DNA from 4 places in the Sporosarcina sp. resist genome. Region 2 is predicted to be linked to each of the others. Evidence: riboswitches for the same ligand, from Rfam matches in the RefSeq annotation. Region 2 holds a riboswitch; each other region holds the start of a gene.
The links. Region 2 has a riboswitch for thiamine pyrophosphate ahead of thiT (energy-coupled thiamine transporter ThiT). Riboswitches for the same ligand answer to the same signal wherever they lie in the genome.

Region 1 (3,584 bases), 480 kb from region 2:
GTCATATCAAACGTTCCGTCCCGCCTCATAACTGCTCGCACTTCATAGTTAATGTCAGGGGCCGTTGTAAGGGGATTGCCGACAGCATGCAGAAGATGAAATCCCGCTTCGTCTTCCCCGTGATTTGTCCGTTTCAACGTAATCCCATCGTGTGAAGCGGTTGCTTGTTTCCTAAAGCGCTTAAAAGCATCATAGACAATCGATGGCCCAACATCCCTTGTAAACGTCAACGGAGAACGTTCAAGGTCATATGCCAGTTCGACGTCCACTCGGGTCCGATAACTGGCTCCATTTGAATCGAATCCCCTGTCATCCCCTTTAAAATAACGATTTCGCGATAAAAGATTCGGATTCAGCACCCAGTCATCCTGCAAAAACGTCATGTAGCGGAATCCCCACCTATCTACATTCGGAAGACGAACTCTGTCTTGAACAGGCGTCAGCAACTCCCTCGGCTTGGCAATGGATTTTGTCACCGAAAACTGTTCAATCGCCGCTTCTGCCTTCGACGAAACCGGATTCAACAGCCCAAAAACAGTGGAGACAATCGACTGAAAGACGTTGAATCGTTCTTCCGACTTCGCAAGTGACCGCTTAGATTTAATCGTATACGTATAGATTTCATCCAACGAAAAATCCCTGTCGATGTAAGAATTACCGACCGCCGTTGTCATATGCGTCCCATTTCGGTAGACATCATATTCAGCGACATCTTTAATTTCCTCCCAAGACAATGCAATTTGCGTCTTTGCGACAATCGTTGTCATGACAAGTGACTGAAGCGGACTTTCTTTGTTTTTCTGTTCAGCAAATGCTGACGTTTGCAATGCAATAACGTCAATCACAATACCATCCTCAACACGTTCGATTAAGTAATTATATAGTTTCGCATGCTTGAAATCACCGTCACTAAATTCAGAGACCGTTCCTTCATACAAATGATGCCCGTCTCTATAGACTTTGTAGGTTCCGCCGACATCATTCCATGTGAAATAGATTAGATCTGCCTTATGCAAAACGGTTTGTATTTCAAACAGTTTCTTTTTCATCCGCACACCACACCCCTTACTTGGAAGTGTGGTATATTTCGCGAGCAGTTAAACATTACATTTCAATACCTGTTAATGAAAGAAGGACCGCACCTTTTAAACGACTTGCTGCTTCTCCAGGATCTTCTTCTCCAGAAATTGCAGAAATAACCGCTACCCCTGACGCACCCGCTTTAATGATAGCACCGGCTCTGCGTTCTGAAATTCCGCCAATCGCAACAATTGGTAAGCCAGGTAACAACGATGCCACTTCCCTAATTGTCTCGATACCAATAACCGGTTGCGTATCCATTTTCGTCTGTGTCTCATAAACTGGACCTAGACCGATATAATCAGCCCCAGCATCAGCTGCCGCAATCGCTTCTGTTACATTATGCGTAGAAACACCTATTAGCATGTCTGGACCAACCTTGTCACGCACTGCTGAAATATATCCGTCTTCCTGCCCGATATGAATACCGTCTGCACCAATTTCAATCGCAAGACCTATATCATCATTGACAATGAAAGGTACACTATATTGTTCACATAATTGCTGACACGCTTGTGCAAATGCCTTCAATTCTTCACCCGTTAATGCACCAGGCCCTTTTTCACGTAATTGAAAGCTCGTTATACCACCCTTTAGCGCCTCTTCTAAGACATGTAACGGGTCGCGTCCCGCCAAATTCACTGTACCCATGATGAAATATAAGTTAACTGTTTGCTTATCCATAAACTACAACCCCTTCCATTGTCTTGTTACCGCGGCGTCCATATGCCCAGTGATTCGTCGGACCATGGCCGCCACCAATTTTAAGTCCATCTTCAATTGCTGCGTGGATAAAACATTTTGCAGAAACAACTGCATTCGCTGCCGTTTCCCCATTTGCCAAAAACGCTGTCAGTGCCGCCGAATACGTACACCCTGTTCCATGCGTATCTTTCGTATCAATCCATGGTGCGCGAACCGAGAACCGTTCCCCGTCAGCCCCCATGAACAGATCTTCCGCATAAGGCGCTTCTTTCCGGTGGCCCCCTTTAATAAGAACCGCCCCCGCGCCCAACGCTATTATATGTTTCGCCGCTCGTTCTATGTCTTCATTCGTCTTTATTTCCATTCCTGCAAGCACTTCTGCTTCTGGAATATTAGGTGTAACAATAGCTGCAAGAGGTACCAGTACAGTCTTCAACGCTTCAACCGCCTGTCTTTCTAACAATGAAGCACCCCCTTTCGCAATCATCACCGGATCAATGACAAGTGGAATTCCGCTCCAATGAAACGCCTCTCCCACTGCATAGATAATTTCTGTCGAAAAGAGCATCCCTGTCTTAATCGCTTTAACATCAAAATCTTCAATAACTGCCTGTATTTGCGCTTTAATAATAGCGGTGTCAACCGGCTGTATCGCCGTCACTCCAAATGTATTTTGCGCTGTCACCGCTGTCAGTGCCGACGTACCGAAAACACCCAATTCTTGGAACGTCTTCAAGTCTGCCTGAATACCCGCACCACCACCACTATCCGACCCCGCAATTGTCAATGCCACACGTACCATTCGATTCGCCACCCTTTTATTTATACTAAAAAGCCGCTTCCCGGTGGCGTAAGAAAGCGGCTAGCCATTTAACTATTCGTAAAAGGCGTACCCACTTTCCTACGCCGGTATAATCCGGATCAGGTTCCAAGGGTCCGCGCATTCATGCACGTCTCAGCCTAAAAAAGGCTCCCCTAGTGGTTGTTAAACTATTCAGCTTTGTAGCAAGTGTAACATATCTAGTGTGAGATTGTGGGAATGTTTGGTCCATTTTCAATAGAAGCATAGAGTAATGGAAATAAAAAACTCCATCAAATAGGTTCAATATATATAATAAACTCGTTTCACGTGGTAACAGTTTATTCCATTCTATCGTCGATAAGAGTATAGTTAATGACATAAACAGAAAGAAGGCGCAGTTTATGCATAAAGCAGACAGCAGACCGAATAATCCCGACAAATCCATGTGGATCAGTCTTTTCGGGGCACTCGTTATTATTGCAGTGGTCATTATTACTAATCTTACAATGGGTTAACATTCACTAAAACCTAGATAGGCCGACATCACAGCGGCCTGTTTTTTTATTCAGAACCCCAAATTCTTTCCACTTCTGAGTCCCCATCCTTAATCCGTATAACATACACGTCTGGATTCGTCAGTGCCTGCCACTGCCCAAAATCGAATCGTTCATCATAACAACTTAATAATAGCGCCATTAAATTCCCGTGTGTCACAAGCACTGTCCGCGAACCGTCACCCAGCTCATCCACAACATCACAGACCCTCGACATCGCTTCACTCGAAGATTCCCCACCCTCATATTTTAGATGAAGGTCAAAAAACGTATCTTCCAGCTTTATCAACCAATCCTCGAAATCCATTGAACTTAGCACGCGCTCCATAAGCCGACTATCCACCTCTACATGCAACTTCTTCCGCTCAGCTATAGGCCAGCCCGTCTGACGTGCACGAGAAAACGGACTCGTAATAATCCGATCCACTTCGATATCTTCGAAA
Region 2 (3,584 bases):
AAAGTTTCCGTAAAGGCGAGTTGAAGATTTTGATAGCAACTGATCTTGCGGCACGAGGGCTAGACATTGATGGCTTAACACATGTTATTCACATCGACGTGCCACATACGGTTGAGCAATATTTACACCGTTCAGGCAGAACTGGACGAGCAGGCGGAGATGGGGAAGTATTGACATTGTTGTCGTACCCAGAAGAACGAGATTATCGTAAGCTGACTAAAGGAATTAAAACGGTTCAAAAAGTATGGTATAAAGGCCATCTTGCCGAAGGAAATTCAAAAACAATTGCAGCTCCTAAAAAGAAATAAGACAAGCGCAAGGGATCTATATATGTCGGGAAAATAGCACGTGTGCTGATTAACCATTTATTTGCATAAAATACTGGTGAATAGGGCTTGAAAAATCCGTTTTCACTGAATCATTTCCGGTTCGCTTTCGGCAAACTATTCACGACACATTTACCATGAGGCAAGTGTAGCTAGAAGTGACTCTGTCACTTCTAGCTACACTTTTTTCGGTAATCCTGTTGTGAATACAAGTAGCGCCCAGTAGGTGATCATGTTATTCACTGGTGATTTTTGATTAATCAATAGACGTGGGAAAATAGTTATATAAATCGAGTGAAGGCATCCCCTAGCACCGTAGTGAATTTAATGGAATACTTTATTACCACATATCTAGACAATAATAAAAAGGGCTATCCAGGAATCCAAGTGCATTGGATTTCCAGGGACAGCCCTTTTCTATATATATTGAAAGAACGCATTAGGCACTAATTATAGTTGCGTCAAAATAATTGGTTCGCCTTTTGTGACGATAATTGTATGTTCGATTTGAGCCACAAGAGATTTGTCTGGTGTAATGAACGTCCAGCCATCCCCTGATTCAATAATATGCTCTGCTTTTTCAGAGATAAACGGTTCAACTGCGAGAACCATTCCTTCTTTCAGAAGCGTCTTATCCCATGCGTCATAATAATTGAGTACATGCGAAGGTTCTTCGTGCAACGCTTTACCGATGCCGTGGCCAGTCAAGTTTTTGATGACTTTTAAGCCATTTTCTTTTGCTTCGCGTTCAACTGCTTTACCAATTTGGTTTAAGCTTGAACCTGCTTTAACTTTTGTCATTGCACGTTCAAATGCACTCTTAGCCACATCACATAATTGTTGTTTCTTATTATCGGGTGTACCGACAACAAATGAAATGCCAGTGTCAGCAAAATAACCATTGTAGGAACCTGAGACGTCAATATTAACAAGATCTCCATCTTCTATCACGCGGGAACCAGGCATACCATGGGCAACCTCACTGTTGACGCTGATGCATGTAAATCCAGGGAAATCATATTCTGCGATAGGACCTGAAATTGCACCTTTTTCTTCGAATAAGCGACCGCCGATGTCATCAATTTCTTTCGTCGTTTTACCAGGGACAGTTGCTTCTTTCATCGCTTCCCTGATTTCAGCAACAATTTTGCCGATTTTCTTTAACGCTTCAATTTCCTGTTCAGTTTTTGCAATCATTATGTTCAAATCCTTTCTTCCGTTCATTCTTTTCCATACCATACTATATCATATGGAGCTGAACAAAAAAGCCTACAAACTTAAAAAACGTTTGCAGACTGTCGAATTATTTCTTTGGGATTGTCGTACTTGTTACTTTTTTTTCTTTCATTACTTTGCGAACAATCGGATAGACGATAGGCGCCAATTTAATAGCGGTTTTTAATAATTTTCCAATATTCATTACGAATCACTCCTAAACACAGCATTTGTTACTTTTTTCCCGAATAGGTGGTTTTATAAACATTCACTTCAATACTTTAACACCTTGAAACACATTCCAAATTAGAATTGCTATGAGCAAAACTCCATAAACTAGCATGAATAAGACAGGTGTTAATTGCCAAAATCCAAAGTTACCACTAGGCATTACATTCAGGTCGTAGGTAAAGGAAAACATTGAAAAAGAAAAAATGATAAATCCTGCAATAAGAAGTACGACAGGAACAAGATGTGAAACGAGAGAGCGCTTGGCATGGTGTTTTACTTCACGGTCATCCGAAACGAAATAAATAATGACGGGTATAAGTAAAGGGGTGAAGAAGACACTAAAGTAGCATAGGGCGGCTAACAGTTTATTGTTCGACACACGAATCCCTCCATTTTAGTTTAACTATATATATATTGAGTAAATGAATCCCTAGATTAAACTTGGCGAAGAGGCCATACAAGGGTTAACTGGAGCCTGAGATTGGCGGCATCTCCTAGCGCCGCAGCGAATTTAATGGAATTCTTAATTTCAACATATATAGGATAATTATCATCCCTGTTAATCATCTTGCTTATAGGATCCCCATCTTATACAATGAACTAGACAACTAAATTACTGGAACCACAGGGGGAGCCTATTTGGCTGAGATTGGACAGCACGTCCTGACCCTTAGAACCTGTAAGATTATTCTTGCGTAGGAATGTGGATGGAAATTGACATATTCGATGTCCCATCTATTTCGGGATGTCTTTTTTTATGCCCACATCTTTCGCTGAGCTAGGAAAGGGATGAATTAATTTGGATCGGAAAAGACTTCAACTTTTACTTGAAATAGCTATTTTAGGTGCAATTTCATTTGTACTTGATCAGATTGGTTTTAAAATGCCACAGGGTGGCTCGGTTACGCTGTCAATGTTGCCGATTGTTGTCATGGCATTTAGATGGGGGATTGCAGGCGGTATGCTGACTGGCTTCGTCAGCGGGTTATTGCAACTGATGATGGGAGGCTATGTCTTTAATATAATACAGGCTGCGCTTGATTACTTCGTGGCGTACACGTTGGTTGGAGTGGCAGGTGTTACACTTGCATGGCTGTTAAGTAGTAAAGTAAAAGGCAACAAAGGCTCAATGGTTACAGCAATCGTTGTGGGGACAGTTATCGGTGGCCTACTTCGATACTTGATTCACTTCATTGGTGGAATTGTATTTTTTGCATCTTATGCACCTGAGGGACAGCCCGTATGGCTCTATTCACTCGTATACAATGCAAGTTACATGATACCTTCAATAATATTATCAGCAATTGTTGCGTCAATATTATTCACTACAGCACCGCGTCTTTTAGAGAGAAAATAGAAAATCGCCGTTCTGCCCAATGTGGGAGGACGGCGATTTTTTTAAAGGTAAGAAAGTATAAGTTGTTCTACATGGATCGATGTCTAGACTCCAGACGCCAGCCCCTGGGCCCACACGAAGTGGGTCATGCAGTGGGGAGGGATTGAGCTACATCCCTCCTTGTTGCGACAGGATGTCGCGATTTTAGACTGCCTTCCTTTAATTTCAGTCTTGCCGAAAAGGCAAAGACCGCCTTTGTCTTCAAGTCTTTCAGCGCTTGTCGGGGCTAAACAGTGTCTTGCACTTTTATTTAGGTGTGAATGACTTTCGTCTGAAGAACATGAATCCTGCGATTGTAGCTGCAAGAAATAGGGCTGCGGCAGAGACGAATAGTTCATCAGCACCGTTTTTTACAGTGATACCTATAAATGCCCATATGAAGACAGCACTAAATGCTATATCCGCGTAATGGTATA
Region 3 (3,584 bases), 960 kb from region 2:
TTTCTAGTATTGCTTCGTTCAAAGGGATTCCTGAATAGCCTACAGTTTTTCCTTCTAGATCTTTTGGTGACTCGATACCACTTTCTTTTAAAAATGCTACGTGATTCAATGGCGAACGAACGAGAACGCCGACGGATTTAATGCCGATATTCTGTTCAGACTTTGCAATTATAACGTCAGGCTGATAGGTGATGCCCATAGTCACTTTTCCTGCTGCTGCAAGGTTAATAGGATCAGTCGGACTTGCGGGGAACTTGATATCCAGTTCAATGCCTTCATCTTTGAAATAACCTTTTTCCTCCGCAACATAAAGGAAGCTATGTACAGCATTAGGATACCAATCAAGCATGATACTTACCTTTTCTGTTTTTTCATTAGTATTGCACGCGCTGAGCAATAGAATTAGCGCAATACTTGTAAGTGATAATGTGATTTTCTTCAATTTTTAATCCTCCATTTTAACGTTCGATTTTCAATAATGGTCACGCAGATGAATAGACCGATTCCGACGGCACTCAGTACAAAGATGGGTGCGAAAACAGCTGCACCATCGAACTGCGTCATCATACGCCTACTGAAGTAACCAAGGCCTGCCTGCGCGCCTAACCATTCTCCGATTGCAGCGCCAATTACACTTAGTGTCACAGCGACTTTCATTCCAGAAAAGAAATGAGGGAGGGCAGTTGGTACGGAATATTTATAGAAAATATCCTTTTTTGAAGCACCCATCGTCAAAAAAAGTTCTTGTATATCTTTTTTTCCTGACGATAAACCATCGAATGTATTCACTGTTATCGGAAAAAATGTGATGAGCACAGTAACAGCAACTTTGCTCCAAATTGTGTAACCAAACCACAGTACAAAAATAGGTGCAAGCGCAATAATAGGAACCATTTGAGATGCAATGAGAATTGGATAGAGCGCTTTTCGTATGCCTGGACGGGAAGACATTAGCACTGCAATTGCTGTTCCTGAAATAATCGAAATGGCTAGGCCGATAATAATCGTCATCAAAGTAACCGGTAGATGTTTCAACAATAATACTTCCCTCAGTTCCCAAAAACGTATAAAAATTTGTATAGGGGAAGGGAGAATGAACGCTTTACCGTAAAGGCGTGCACCCAACTCCCAGATACTTAGAAATCCTGCAATGATTACTAAGGAAGCCGTATTTTTCACAGCGAAACCTCACTTCTGAGCTTGCCGATAAGCAGTTCTTTTAGCTCGAGCATTTCAGCGCGATGTAAATCGTTTCTTATTCGAGGTCTTTCAAGAGGCACTTCGATTTCCACGAATGAAGTGACAGGTTTGTTTTGCAACAGAAAAATACGGTCTGACAGAAACAGTGCTTCCTCTACGTCATGTGTGATGAAAAGGACAGTTGATTTGCGCTTTTCCCACAGATTGATTAGCCACTCTTGCATAGCCAGTCGGGTGATGGCGTCGAGTGCTGAAAACGGTTCATCCAACAATAGTAGGGAATTGCCAGAAAGAACAGCGCGTAAGAAAGCGACGCGCTGCTTCATTCCACCCGAAAGTTCTCCTGGATAGTTATCCTCTGTTCCACCAAGACCGAACTCTTGTAATAATGGTTGTACTTGTTCCTTGGCGGCCTTCTTATCTAATCCGGCTACTTCAAGCGGAAGACATGCATTTTCTAAAATGGTTCGCCAAGGCAGTAACAAATCTTGTTGTGGCATATAGCCGACCTTTCCAAGGCGCTGAGTATTTGGATTCCCTTCAAGAGAAATGGTACCCCCTGAGGGTTCATCTAATCCGGTTACAAGACGAAAAATCGTACTTTTACCGGAACCGCTAACACCAATTATCGAAATAAACTCACCGGGAAGAATGTTGAATGACAGATTATCGAGTATGCTGTTGCCTGATTGGTACGTGAATGAAACACCGTCAAACGATAGCATTTATCATTTCAACTCCAGGCCACATTTGTTTTGTATTTGCCATATCCCAAAACATATATTCATAACGAGTTGTATTGAGGAAAATCTCCTCGAGCTTTAACAGTTCATGCTCCGGTTTTCCTTCTGCTGATTTGTTCATTAAATCAATACACCAGCCCGCAAGTTCCTTGAATTCATCCGAAGAATACATCTGAATCCAATCGCCATATAACGAGTGATCGGCAGCACCTGGAATAGCATTTAGCTCCTTACCGATTTCCCAGTAACTCCATGCGCAAGGAAGCAGAGCAGCCATCACTTCCGCAACCGTTCCATTTTGACAGACGTGTAACATGTAGTGCGTATACGCAAGTACAATTGGTGACGGCTTAGCGTTTTCAAGTTCCTGTTCAGAAATGCCGAACCGCAGTGCGTAGCTTCGATGCAGGGCCATTTCCTTGTTCAGCGTCCCATCGAGTAGTGTCGCGAATTTGCCCATCGTTTCCAAGTCGTCGGCTTTTACAGCCCCGATCGCAAACAGTTTTGCATAATCAATCAAATACAAGTAATCCTGTACCATATAAAACCTGAATTTATCCGGATCAAGCGTCCCATCGCCAATTCCTTGTACGAACGGATGGCTATGATTCTGTCTCCAGATTGGTAACGTCTTTTCTAACAAACGGTCAGTGAACTTCATGATTCCAACACTCCCTTTGTATTCTTGAAAACCAAAAAACCCACTCCTTGAAGAAGAAGTGGGTTGTAGACAATCAAAAGTATCCCGGAAAATAGACCGGCAGAATTATTGTGTCAGCACCTCTTCCTTACGCTGGTATTAACCAGTTCAAGTTATAAGGGTCAAGGCACATGCCTCTCTCAGCTCTGTTAGAGCACCCCTAGCGGTGGATCATATGAAATTGGACTCATCCCCATTATAAGCATATTAAAAATAGAAGGTCAACCTTAACTTTGCGAAAAGTTAGAAAGGAATGTATGTTTCCTTTTACGAGAATTATCCTGTAAAGTAGAAAGAAAAAGTGTTGAAGGGGGAAATGAATTTGAAATTTTTCCATACAGCGGACTGGCATTTAGGCAAGCTCGTTCAAGGTATATATATGACAGAAGGACAGCGTTATGTGCTTGATCAATTTGTAGAGGCAGTCGAAGAAGAGAAGCCAGATGCGGTCGTTATCGCAGGCGATTTGTATGACCGTGCGGTGCCACCTACAGAAGCGATTGCACTACTTGACGAAGTGCTTGGAAAAATTACTATGGAACTTGGAATACCTGTCCTAGCGATTGGAGGAAACCATGATAGCCCGGGACGCCTCCATTTTGGAAGCGGATTGATGCGAGTAAATGGCTACCATATTGCAGGTCAGATGACGAAAGTAATCGAACCGGTCGTTTTGTCAGATGATTACGGTGAGGTTCATTTCCATCTCGTACCATTTGCGGATCCTTCTGTTGTAAAACATTTGCACGAAGATGAAACGATTGTGAACCATAACGATGCGATGAAGAAAGTGACGGCAACTATCCGTGAACAAATGGCAGAGGGGGTCCGACATGTATTTGTTGGACATGCTTTTGTGACACCTCACGGAGAAAGTGAAAATAACACGAGTGACTCCGAACGACCGTTGGCAATTGGTGGGGCAGAATATGTGTCGGCGC
Region 4 (3,584 bases), 310 kb from region 2:
GTCGCGTCCAAACTCGAGTTTAATATCATACAAGTCAAGACCTTTTGCTGCAAGTTCAGCTCTAACTACGCCTGAAATCTCTTTCGTTAATGCTTCGAGCGTAACGTATTCATCAGTTGTCAATAGACCAAGTTGTGCTAGTCCATCCTTGTTTATCGGCGGGTCGTTACGGTCATCGTCTTTGAGCGTGACTTCTACGAAGGCATCCAAAGGTTGTCCTTCTTCACAGTACGCACCGTATCTACGCAAGAAGCTTCCAACAGCGCGGTATCTGCAAATCACTTCAAGGCCTTTGCCGAATACCTTCGCTGATCGTACTGTCATCGTTACTTCATCAATATTAGCATCTACATAATGAGTAGGAATATCTTTATCCGCCATTTTTTCAAAGAAATATTTCGTCATCCGAAGTCCGGATTGCCCCGCGCCTTCAATCGATAAGCCAACTGTGTTCGCGCCAGGATCGAAAACCCCGTCTTCTCCGGTTACATCATCTTTAAATTTCAGTAGTACATTGTTGCCGTCCAATTTGTATACATCTTTCGTCTTCCCTTTATATATGAGTTCCATGCGTCTGTTCCCTTCTATAGTAGGATGAACGTTCACCTTTAGTATAATTGAGAATCGTCATAAGAAAAAGAGTTTTTCTTAAATATCGGATAATGTTCTTTCCATCACGCCAAAACTGTACGATAGTAGACAAATTCTCATAATTGAAAGACAGTATATATGTTGAACAAATGAATACGGCGTATGCGCTTTACAAGGGCTTTTGGGAGGCTACTGAAAAAAACCTTGTACTTGAAATGAATTAGGATTCCCCCTAATACCGCTTCGGCGCTTTGTGGATGCCTCCCGCGAAGACGCGCCTGCGCTAGATAGTCTATGTGAGAAAGAGCTTTTCATTATCTGCGATGAAAACTGCAACCCGGAGTGTGTCTTTCTTGAATAGAATTAGTAGCAAAAAATAAGCACATTATTATCTCGGCGTATACATCTCAAAATCACATTTCTCTCGATAATGAACATCCTAGCGCAGGCGCGGCAAAGGCATCCCCAAAGCGCCAAGCGTTCTACAATCCCCCCCCCCGAATTAATACTCTCTCCTTATTGAGCGCCACAGTAAATTTAGTGGGATTCTTTAATTCAACATATACAGGTAAAAAATTTCTCTCTTATACAACCTAACAGCCCATTTTTAATAATTCCCACTCGTCTACTTGCATATAATTGTTGTATACTTATTGTAGTAAATCTATGCTTAATCGAAAGTGAGTGGAAATTCATGGGCCGTAAATGGAACAATATCAAAGAGAAAAAAGCGTCAAGAGATGCGGACACGAGTCGCATTTATGCAAAATTCGGACGTGAAATTTATGTAGTAGCGAAGCAAGGCGAGCCTGATCCTGAATTGAATCAAGCGCTAAAATTTGTCGTAGAACGCGCAAAAACATATAGTGTACCAAAAGCGATTATTGACCGGGCAATTGAAAAAGCAAAAGGTGGTTCAGAAGAAAACTTTGACGAGCTTCGCTATGAAGGATTCGGACCAAATGGCTCGATGGTTATTGTCGATACACTGACAAATAACGTAAATCGTACTGCATCAGAAGTACGCGCCGCATTCGGTAAAAATGGCGGTAATATGGGTGTCAGCGGATCCGTTTCCTATATGTTTGATGCGACTGCAGTTATCGGAATTGAAGGTATGTCCGCCGACGACGTTCTCGAACTTCTAATGGATGCGGACGTCGAAGTGCGTGATATTCTAGATGAAGAGGAATCGGTCATCATCTATGCTGAGCCAGACCAGTTCCATGCTGTTCAGGCAGCTTTAAAAAGTGCCGGTATTACAGAGTTTAACGTCGCTGAAATAACAATGCTTGCACAAAACGACTTGACTCTGTCACCAGAAGCTCAAGCACAATTCGAGAAAATGATTGACGTACTGGATGATTTGGAAGATGTTCAACAAGTGCATCATAACGTCCACTTAGACGACTAAGCGCAACTGTTCATCCTTTCATTCATTCCATTGACGTGCTATGCTACTAATAGATTGACAACTTCATAACATATTCGACCATTAGGGGAATCCTTTTAAAGGACTGAGAAACGAGTTCCACTCCGCTACCCTTATCACCTGAACAGGTTTGTACCTGCGTAGGGAAGTGGCGTGTCTTCCTATCAGTGCATTCTAATGCCATCGACAGACCACTTTCCATACCTGGAAAGTGGTCTTTTTTTATGAAGAAAAGCGGAAGGCGCCGTTTAGCCCCGAAAAGCGCTGGAAGGCTTGACGATAAAGGCGCTCTTTGCCTTTTCGGCAAGACTGAAGCGACTCGAGGGGCTGGCGCCTGGAGTCTAGACAACAAGAAAAGCGGAAGGCGCCGCTACAAATGAACGCAGCTTAAGTGCGCCACTTCCTGTGGCAACAGCTGCATGACCTACATCCTGTAGGCCCCCGACAGGCATAAGACGGTTTACGAAGAGGGCGTCCTTCAGCCCTCGCAGTAAAACGACTTATGACCCGAGGGGTTGGCGCCTGAAACTAGACCCTATTCCCAGGTGAAAACATATACTATTTCTTTTCGATAAGGAGGAGTTCGATGAAGATAATTGCCGTAACAGATGACAAAATGGAACGTAGCCAATTGCTTGATACCCTGCTAGCAATCGAACCTTTTATCGACGCAGCCATCTTACGTGAGAAATCGAAAATGGATTCAGAAATAATAGCGTTGATTCGACAATTAATCGAATCTGGCTTTAATTCAACTAAACTAATTGTCCATGGGCGAACGAATGTCGCTTCAATTACCGGGATTAACAAAGTTCAACTTCCCGGATACGGCGAACCGCTAACGCTACTCAAAAAAAAATTCCCGGCTATCTCCTTCGGCAGATCTGTCCACTCTTATGGTGAAGCTGAAACTGCTTATAAAGAAGGTGCTGACTGGATTCTTTATGGTCATTTATTCGAGACAAGTTCAAAAGTTGGCCTCTTCCCCCGTGGAACCGATGAGCTTTTTCAAATCGTTGAATCGCTAGCAATTCCTATCTACGCAATTGGTGGAATTCAGCCGCATCACCTTCCGCAATTAAATCAAGGCGGAGTTGCAGGAATTGCATTGATGTCGTCCATTTTTGGCAGTGACAATCCTGAAGTTGCAGCAACAGCCTATAAGGATGCGAACCATGTCACAACCAGTTGATGTTGTCGTTATTGGGGGAGGGATTATTGGTTGCAGTACAGCTTATTATTTAGCAAAAGAGGGTTTGTCAGTTCACCTTGTTGAACGCGATAAAATCGCTCAAGGGACTACCCGTGCAGCTGGCGGAATGCTCGGTGCTCACTCTGAATATTTGAATGATACCTTTTATTCATTCGCGCAAGAAAGTCAGGTACTGTATTCAGAATTCCAACGTGATGCAGGGGCGGACTTCGGTTATACAGCTGGCGGTATTGTTCAGTTTGCTTGTTCCGAAGAAGAACGAATTGCCCTCTCCCGTTGGAAAAACGCAGTTCATCTTTCAGCTGAACAAGTTCGCGAACGAATTCCACATGTCGCCCCTCCTGCTTT

Region 1: linked by a shared signal. The riboswitch ahead of thiD (bifunctional hydroxymethylpyrimidine kinase/phosphomethylpyrimidine kinase) and the one ahead of thiT (energy-coupled thiamine transporter ThiT) in region 2 are both predicted to bind thiamine pyrophosphate.
Region 3: linked by a shared signal. The riboswitch ahead of tenA (thiaminase II) and the one ahead of thiT (energy-coupled thiamine transporter ThiT) in region 2 are both predicted to bind thiamine pyrophosphate.
Region 4: linked by a shared signal. The riboswitch ahead of H7992_RS01910 (thiamine phosphate synthase) and the one ahead of thiT (energy-coupled thiamine transporter ThiT) in region 2 are both predicted to bind thiamine pyrophosphate.

Annotation. Positions count from the first base shown of each region.
Region 1 covers NZ_CP060287.1:205,061-208,644, reverse strand. Annotated here, with positions in the region: gene H7992_RS00955 (DUF3238 domain-containing protein) at 1-1,049, opposite strand, end outside; gene thiE (thiamine phosphate synthase) at 1,105-1,764, opposite strand; gene thiD (bifunctional hydroxymethylpyrimidine kinase/phosphomethylpyrimidine kinase) at 1,757-2,587, opposite strand; TPP riboswitch at 2,667-2,772, opposite strand; gene H7992_RS00940 (histidine phosphatase family protein) at 3,149-3,584, opposite strand, start outside.
Region 2 covers NZ_CP060287.1:688,268-691,851, forward strand. Annotated here, with positions in the region: gene H7992_RS03345 (DEAD/DEAH box helicase) at 1-308, shown strand, start outside; gene map (type I methionyl aminopeptidase) at 777-1,523, opposite strand; gene H7992_RS24565 (hypothetical protein) at 1,630-1,746, opposite strand; gene H7992_RS03355 (magnetosome magnetite crystal formation protein family) at 1,810-2,151, opposite strand; TPP riboswitch at 2,390-2,491, shown strand; gene thiT (energy-coupled thiamine transporter ThiT) at 2,572-3,129, shown strand; gene H7992_RS03365 (tryptophan-rich sensory protein) at 3,415-3,584, opposite strand, start outside.
Region 3 covers NZ_CP060287.1:1,652,551-1,656,134, forward strand. Annotated here, with positions in the region: gene H7992_RS08375 (ABC transporter substrate-binding protein) at 1-442, opposite strand, end outside; gene H7992_RS08380 (ABC transporter permease) at 439-1,179, opposite strand; gene H7992_RS08385 (ABC transporter ATP-binding protein) at 1,176-1,925, opposite strand; gene tenA (thiaminase II) at 1,912-2,604, opposite strand; TPP riboswitch at 2,712-2,815, opposite strand; gene H7992_RS08395 (exonuclease SbcCD subunit D) at 2,966-3,584, shown strand, end outside.
Region 4 covers NZ_CP060287.1:382,410-385,993, reverse strand. Annotated here, with positions in the region: gene H7992_RS01920 (phosphoribosylaminoimidazolesuccinocarboxamide synthase) at 1-570, opposite strand, end outside; gene H7992_RS01915 (YebC/PmpR family DNA-binding transcriptional regulator) at 1,286-2,005, shown strand; TPP riboswitch at 2,079-2,187, shown strand; gene H7992_RS01910 (thiamine phosphate synthase) at 2,610-3,215, shown strand; gene thiO (glycine oxidase ThiO) at 3,199-3,584, shown strand, end outside.